One region of the Pigmentiphaga soli genome, then DNA from elsewhere that is predicted to be linked to it. Evidence: predicted binding sites of a transcription regulator. Region 1 holds the regulator's gene; each other region holds the start of a gene.
The links. The regulator LexA, encoded in region 1, represses DNA repair genes until DNA is damaged. The targets are predictions, from matches to a motif close to ACTGTATNNNNATACAGT.
Positions count from the first base shown of each region.

Region 2: recA (recombinase RecA) is a predicted target of LexA. The motif match lies at 924-941, and genes of this name have one in related genera.
Region 3: ABD927_RS10460 (PA0069 family radical SAM protein) is a predicted target of LexA. The motif match lies at 973-990, and genes of this name have one in related genera.

Region 1 covers NZ_BAABFO010000013.1:117,527-119,776, forward strand. Annotated here, with positions in the region: gene ABD927_RS14690 (hypothetical protein) at 38-919, opposite strand; gene lexA (transcriptional repressor LexA) at 1,019-1,672, opposite strand; gene ABD927_RS14700 (asparaginase) at 1,775-2,250, shown strand, end outside.
Region 2 covers NZ_BAABFO010000027.1:25,051-27,300, forward strand. Annotated here, with positions in the region: gene ABD927_RS20800 (response regulator) at 125-811, opposite strand; gene recA (recombinase RecA) at 986-2,056, shown strand; gene recX (recombination regulator RecX) at 2,043-2,250, shown strand, end outside.
Region 3 covers NZ_BAABFO010000008.1:137,343-139,592, forward strand. Annotated here, with positions in the region: gene ABD927_RS10450 (Hsp20/alpha crystallin family protein) at 43-486, shown strand; gene ABD927_RS10455 (Hsp20/alpha crystallin family protein) at 539-943, shown strand; gene ABD927_RS10460 (PA0069 family radical SAM protein) at 1,046-2,170, shown strand.

The DNA.
Region 1 (2,250 bases):
GCAACGGGCCGCCGCTGGGCAGGGGCGGCGGGCGTATTCAGCAGGGCCGCGCCATGCCGCCACGCACCGGCAAAGGCAGGGCGGGGGTGTCGGGCGTTCTGCGGCGCTGGCGGAAGGGCCACGAGCCGCGCGGCGCGTCGGGCCGGCGAGGGGAGATGGCCGCGATCAGCGAGCTGACCGAGTTGCCCAGCGCGGCGCCGAACGAGGTGCCGGTAGCGGCGGCTTCGCTAGCGGGCGAACCGGCCGAAACACGGGCGGAGCCCCCGGAAATGCCGCCATCCTGGCCGGCCCCGGCCGGCTGGCGCCGGCGCACCGCCACCGGCGGCAGCGACAGCGTGAACGGCTCCGGCGCATTGCCGCGCGTGGCGTTGTACTGCACGCCCAGCGGCCGGACGCGAATCGTATCGTTGCGGGGCGCTTCGACCTGCAGTTGCACCTGCGCGATCGACAAGGGCGCCGGATCGATGTCGGCCGGGCCGGCCTCGGGGCCGCGGAACAGGATGGCGGGGCAATGGCACAGGCGGGCGGCCAGCTGCAGGCGTCGCAGCTCGTCGCGCGACGCGGTGGCGCCGGCCGGCAGCCAGGCCACGATGGCGCCGAAGCAGGCGCTGCGCAGCAGGGGCTCCAGGCCGTCGAGGCCTTCCAGCGGCCGTTCGTGGCGGATGGCGCGGACGTGTTTCAGGTCGATGCCTTGCTGGATCAGCTGCGGCGCGTAGCTGAACGACGGCGGCACCAGCAGCGCCACCGTGCGGCCGGCCTGGGCCAGGCGGCGCAGGGCGGGCGCCAGCAGGCGCAGTTCGCCGATGCCGATGGCGGGCAGGCGCACGTCGGCCAGGCCGGCGATGGGCCAGCCGCGCTGGGCCAGTGCCTGGTCGAGCACGGAAAAACCGGTGGGCATGCCGGGCTGCGAGACGGTCATGGGATTCTCCTGTCAGGGTTCGGTGCGACGGCCTGGGCGGGCTGCCGGATGCGACTGCAGCGACTGCGGCTACCCGGTGCAACGGCCTCAGGCAGCTGCCTACTGCAGCATGCCGGCGCGGATCAGGCCCACGGCGATGCCTTCGAGCGCGAAATCTTCGCGGTCGCGGTGGACGTCGATGGGCTGGAAATCGGGGTTTTCAGGCAGCAGCTGCAGGCCTTCGCGCGTGTAGCGCAGCCGCTTGACGGTGACGTCGTCGCCCAGGCGCGCAACGACGATCTGGCCATCGCGCGCCTGGGTGCTGCGCTTGACCGCCAGCAGGTCGCCTTCGAGGATGCCGGCGTCGCGCATGCTGGTGCCGCGCACTCGCAGCAGGTAATCGGGCCGCTGCGCGAACAGGGCTTCGTCGACGCCGATCTGCTGGTCGATGTGCTCGGTGGCCAGGATGGGGCTACCGGCCGCCACCCGCCCGACCAGCGGCAGCATCAGCTGCGCCAGCGCCGGATGCGGCAGCATGAGCTGCTGCGGCGTCGGGGCGGCGTCGGCCACGAGGCGGATGCCGCGGGAAGTGCCTGCCGTCAGCTGGATGACGCCCTTGCGGGCCAGCGCCTTCAGGTGTTCCTCGGCCGCGTTGGGCGACCGGAAACCGAGCTGTGACGCGATTTCGGCCCGGGTGGGCGGAAAGCCGGTACGGGCGATGGCGCTGCGGATGAGGTCGAGAATTTCCTGCTGGCGCTGGGTGAGCTTGGACATGGCGGCTCTGTATGTTTATCCAGTTCCTGTATTTTTATACAGTATCCGGCCGGCGCGCAAGCAAAACTTCGAAGCGGCCCGGGCCGGCGGTATCATGCCGGCATGACGCTCCCACGCCTGCGCCTCATCGCCACCGGCGGCACGATCGCCGGCGTGGCCGACTCCGCCGATCTCGCCAGCGCCTACCGCGCCGCGGCGCTCGGGCCCGACGCGCTGCGGGCCGCGGTGCCGGCGCTGGCCCAGGTGGCCCGGATCGATACCGAAACGGCCGCCGCCATCGACAGCAAGAACGCCACGCCCACTTTCTGGCAGCACCTGGCCGGCCGCGTGCAGGCCGCGGCGGACGACCCGGAGGTCGACGGCGTGGTGGTCACCCACGGCACCGACACGCTGGAAGAAAGCGCCTATTACCTGCAACTGGTGCTGAAATCGGACAAGCCGGTGGTGTTCGTAGGCGCGATGCGGCCCGCCACGTCCTTGTCGGCCGACGGCCCGCTCAACCTGCTCAACGCGGTGCGCGTGGCGGCCCGCGCCGATGCCGGCGGCCGCGGCGTGCTGGTGGCGCTCAACCATCTGGT
Region 2 (2,250 bases), on a different contig from region 1:
GTCCGGCGCAGTGGCCTGGGCCGCGGGCGCGTCGCCCCCGGCGGCGCCGGCGGGGCGGCTCACCGGCCTGCCTGCCCGCCGCGCGGCACCTGCGCCGCAGGCGGAGCGGCCATGCGCGAAGCGCTCACGCCGGGCCGGGCGTGCCCGCCTCGCGCTCGAGGCAGTAGCCGAGCCCGCGCACGGTGGCGATCTTGACGTCGCCCGGCTCCAGCTTCTTGCGCAGCCGGTGCACGTAGACCTCGATCGCATTGGTGCTGACTTCCTCGCCCCATTCGCACAGGTGGTCCACCAGCTGCTTCTTGCTGACCATGCGCCCGCTGCGCGACAGCAGCACTTCCAGCAGGCTGACCTCGCGCGCCGACAATTCCACCGGTTGTTCGTCTATCGTGACCACGCGGCCGACCTGGTCGAAGGCCAGCCGGCCGTGGCGCAGCACGGTGGGGCCGCCGCCGGCGCCGCGCCGGGTCAGCGCGCGCACCCGGGCTTCCAGCTCCGACAGCGCGAAAGGCTTGGCCATGTAGTCGTCGGCGCCCAGGTCCAGCCCTTTGACGCGCTGTTCGATGCTGTCGGCGGCGGTGAGGATCAGCACCGGCAGGTGCGAGTTGCGGGCGCGCAGCCGGCGCAGCACCTCGATGCCGTTGAGCCGGGGCAGGCCGATGTCTAGGATCAGCAGGTCGAACGGCTGCGCGGCCAGGGCGGAATCGGCCGCCAGGCCGTCGTGCACGGCGTCGACCGCGTAGCCGCCCTGGCGCAGCGAACGCGACAGGCCGTCGGCCAGGATGCTGTCGTCTTCGGCGATGAGAATGCGCATGCGGCGATTGTATCCCCGCGCCCCGGCGCGGTGCGCCGCCCGGCGCGGCCCGGCGGCCGTTTTATTTTTGCCGCGGGCGCTTTATTTTTCGCGTAGGAGCTTGCAGTCCCATACTGTTTTTTTATACAGTATCTGGCAATGCCATAATCCGCCCATTCCACAAGGGACCTTTCAATGGACGACACCAAAGTTTCCAAAGCCGCTGCCGCCGCCCAGGCCGAAAAAAGCAAGGCGCTCGCCGCCGCGCTGTCGCAGATCGAAAAGCAGTTCGGCAAAGGGTCCGTCATGCGCTATGGCGACAACGAAGTCGAGCACGACATCCAGGTGGTTTCCACCGGATCGCTCGGGCTCGACATCGCGCTGGGCGTGGGCGGCCTGCCGCGCGGCCGGGTCATCGAGATCTACGGCCCCGAATCGTCGGGCAAGACCACGCTCACGCTGCAGGTGATCGCCGAAATGCAGAAGCTCGGCGGCTCCTGCGCCTTCATCGACGCCGAACATGCGCTCGACGTCCAGTACGCCTCCAAGCTCGGCGTCAACCTGACCGACCTGCTCATCTCGCAGCCCGACACCGGCGAGCAGGCGCTCGAAATCACCGACGCGCTGGTGCGTTCCGGCGCGGTCGACCTGATCGTGATCGACTCGGTGGCGGCGCTGGTGCCCAAGGCCGAAATCGAAGGCGAGATGGGCGATTCGCTGCCCGGCCTGCAGGCCCGCCTGATGAGCCAGGCGCTGCGCAAGCTGACCGCTTCCATCAAGCGCACCAACTGCATGGTGATCTTCATCAACCAGATCCGGATGAAGATCGGCGTGATGTTCGGCAACCCCGAAACCACCACCGGCGGCAACGCGCTGAAGTTCTACGCCTCGGTCCGGCTCGACATCCGCCGCACCGGCTCGATCAAGAAGGGCGACGAGGTCGTTGGCAACGAGACCCGGGTCAAGGTCGTCAAGAACAAGGTATCGCCGCCCTTCAAGGCCGCCGAGTTCGACATCATGTACGGCGCCGGCATTTCGCGCGAGGGCGAGATCCTCGACCTGGGCGTGGCTGCCAACATCGTCGAGAAGTCCGGCTCGTGGTTCAGCTATGGCGGCGAGCGCATCGGCCAGGGCAAGGACAACGCCCGCGAGTTCCTGAAGGAGCACCGGGCGATGGCGATGGAAATCGAAAACCGCGTGCGCGAGAGCCTGGGCGTGACCGCGCGCGTGGGCGGCGACGTGGCCGAGTCCGTTGAAGGCGAATGATGCCGCCAGCCCGCCGTCCGGCCTTTCGCTGAAGGCCCGGGCGGTAGGCTACCTGTCGCGCCGCGAGCACAGCCGCGCCGAACTCGAGCGCAAGCTGGCCCGCCACGCGGCCGACGAAGACGATGTCCGCGCGGTGCTCGACAGCCTCGAAAAGGAAGGCTGGCTGTCGAACGAGCGTTTCGCGCAAAGCCTGG
Region 3 (2,250 bases), on a different contig from region 1:
CCGCAGGGGCGTTCGCCGCCATTTGTGGAGGAATTGCAAACCATGAGCACGCCTTTCTTCGGTAGCGGATTTTTCCGCGATTTCGATCAGGTGCGTCAGCAGATCGACGACCTGTTCCGCAATCTCGAGGTACCCGCCACGCTGCGCGGCGCGTACCGCGGCTTCCCGCCGGTCAACGTCGGCGGCACCGACGATTCGATCGAGGTGGTGGCCTTCGCGCCGGGGCTGGATCCGGCCAAGCTGCAGGTCACGGTAGACAAGGGCCTGCTGTCGATCAGCGGCGAGCGCGCGGCCGATGCGCGCCACGACGCCGAAGGCGCTACCAGCCATGCGCGCGAGCGCGTGTGGGGCGCGTTCCGGCGCGTGATCGAACTGCCCGCCGACGCCGACCCCGCTGGCGTGGAAGCCCGCTACGTGGACGGCTGCCTGCGCGTGTCGATCAAGAAGCACGAGGCGTCCAAGCCGCGGGTCATCCCGGTCCAGTGACGCATTGGCCGGCCATCACGCATTGACGAATCAACTGCAAGAGGAACCCATCATGACCCAGACCACCGATGTTGCCCTGAGCAACAACCCGCGCGCGGTCCAGGCCCAAACCCAGGCCCAGCCTCGCCCGACCATCGTTCCGGCCGTCGACATCATCGAAGACGCGACCGGCATCACGCTGGTCGCCGACCTGCCGGGCGTTTCCAAGGAACGGCTGAACGTGCGCGTCGAATCCGACCATCTGTTCGTGGAAGGCGAGGCCAGCGTGCCGGTGCCCGAAGGCCTCAAGCTCTACCATTCCGAAATCCAGGTGCCCGTCTATCGCCGCAGCTTCGTGCTGGGGCGCGAACTGGACAAGAACAAGATCGAGGCCAGCCTGAAGGACGGCGTGCTGGAGCTGCGCATCCCGCGCGTGCAGGAAGCGCAGCCCCGGCGCATCGAAGTAAAAACGGAATAGGGGCCCGCCCCTGGCGGCTTGCCATGAATACTGTATGGATATACAGTATTTTGGATGGTGAGCGACTTTTCTGATCCTTTTCCGTCCGACGATGTTCCGGCGGTGCCTGACGACGAGGCGGCCGCGCCTGCGGCCGCGCGTCGCGGGCGCGGCGCCGTCGGCAATGTGGCGCACCGGTTCGATACCGATAGCCGCCGGGCGATCGACGATGGTTGGCAGGGCGGCGGGCCGGAACCGGAGTTCGAGCCGCCGCCGCTGCGCACGACGGTCGCGGTGGAGCGCGCGCGGCGCATCATGTCGCGCAACGATTCGCCCGACATTCCGTTCGACCGTTCCATCAATCCCTATCGCGGCTGCGAGCATGGCTGCGTCTATTGCTTCGCGCGGCCTACCCATGCCTACCTGGGGTTGTCGCCGGGGCTGGATTTCGAAACCCGGCTGGTCGCCAAGGCCAACGCGGTGGAGGCATTGCGAGCAGAGCTGTCGCGGCCGGGCTACCGGGTGGACGTGCTCAGCCTGGGCGCCGCCACCGACGTCTACCAGCCGATCGAACGCGAATGGAAGCTGACGCGCGGCCTCCTGGAGCTGCTGCTGGAGACGGGGCACCCCTTGTCGATCGTGACCAAGGGCGCCACGGTCGAGCGCGACCTGGACCTGTTCGCCCGGCTGGCCGCCCGCCGCCTGCTGGCGGTCTACCTCACCATCACCACGCTCGACGCCGCCGTGGCCCGCAAGCTCGAACCCCGCGCCGCGGCCCCCTGGCGCCGGCTCGAAGCGATCCGCGCGCTCAGCGCGGCCGGCGTGCCGGTGGGCGTGTCGGTAGCCCCCGTCATCCCCTTCATCACGGACGATCAGCTCGAACGCGTGCTCGAAGCCGCGCGCGAAGCAGGCGCGCAGGCGGCGTTCTACACCGTGCTGCGCCTGCCGTGGGAGGTCGAACCCGTCTTCACGAACTGGCTGGAGGCCCATTATCCCGACCGCAAGGCCCGGGTCATGCACTGCATCGAATCCCTGCGCGGCGGCCGCCACAACGACCCGCGCTTCGGCACCCGCATGCGGGGCGAAGGCATCTGGGCCGACCTCATCCGCCAGCGCTTTGCCCGCGCCGTGCGCGCCGCCGGCTACTCGCAACAGCGCATCGAACTCGACACCACCCAATTCGTGCCCCCGCGGCGCGACGTGAAACGGCGAGCCGACGGCGACGCGCCGCAGCTCGCATTGTTCTGATCCGGCAGCGGCAATCCTCCGAAGTCTTGCTTCTGCTATTTTTGTTAGTACAATAATTAATCGAGTTCGATCCGCGCAAG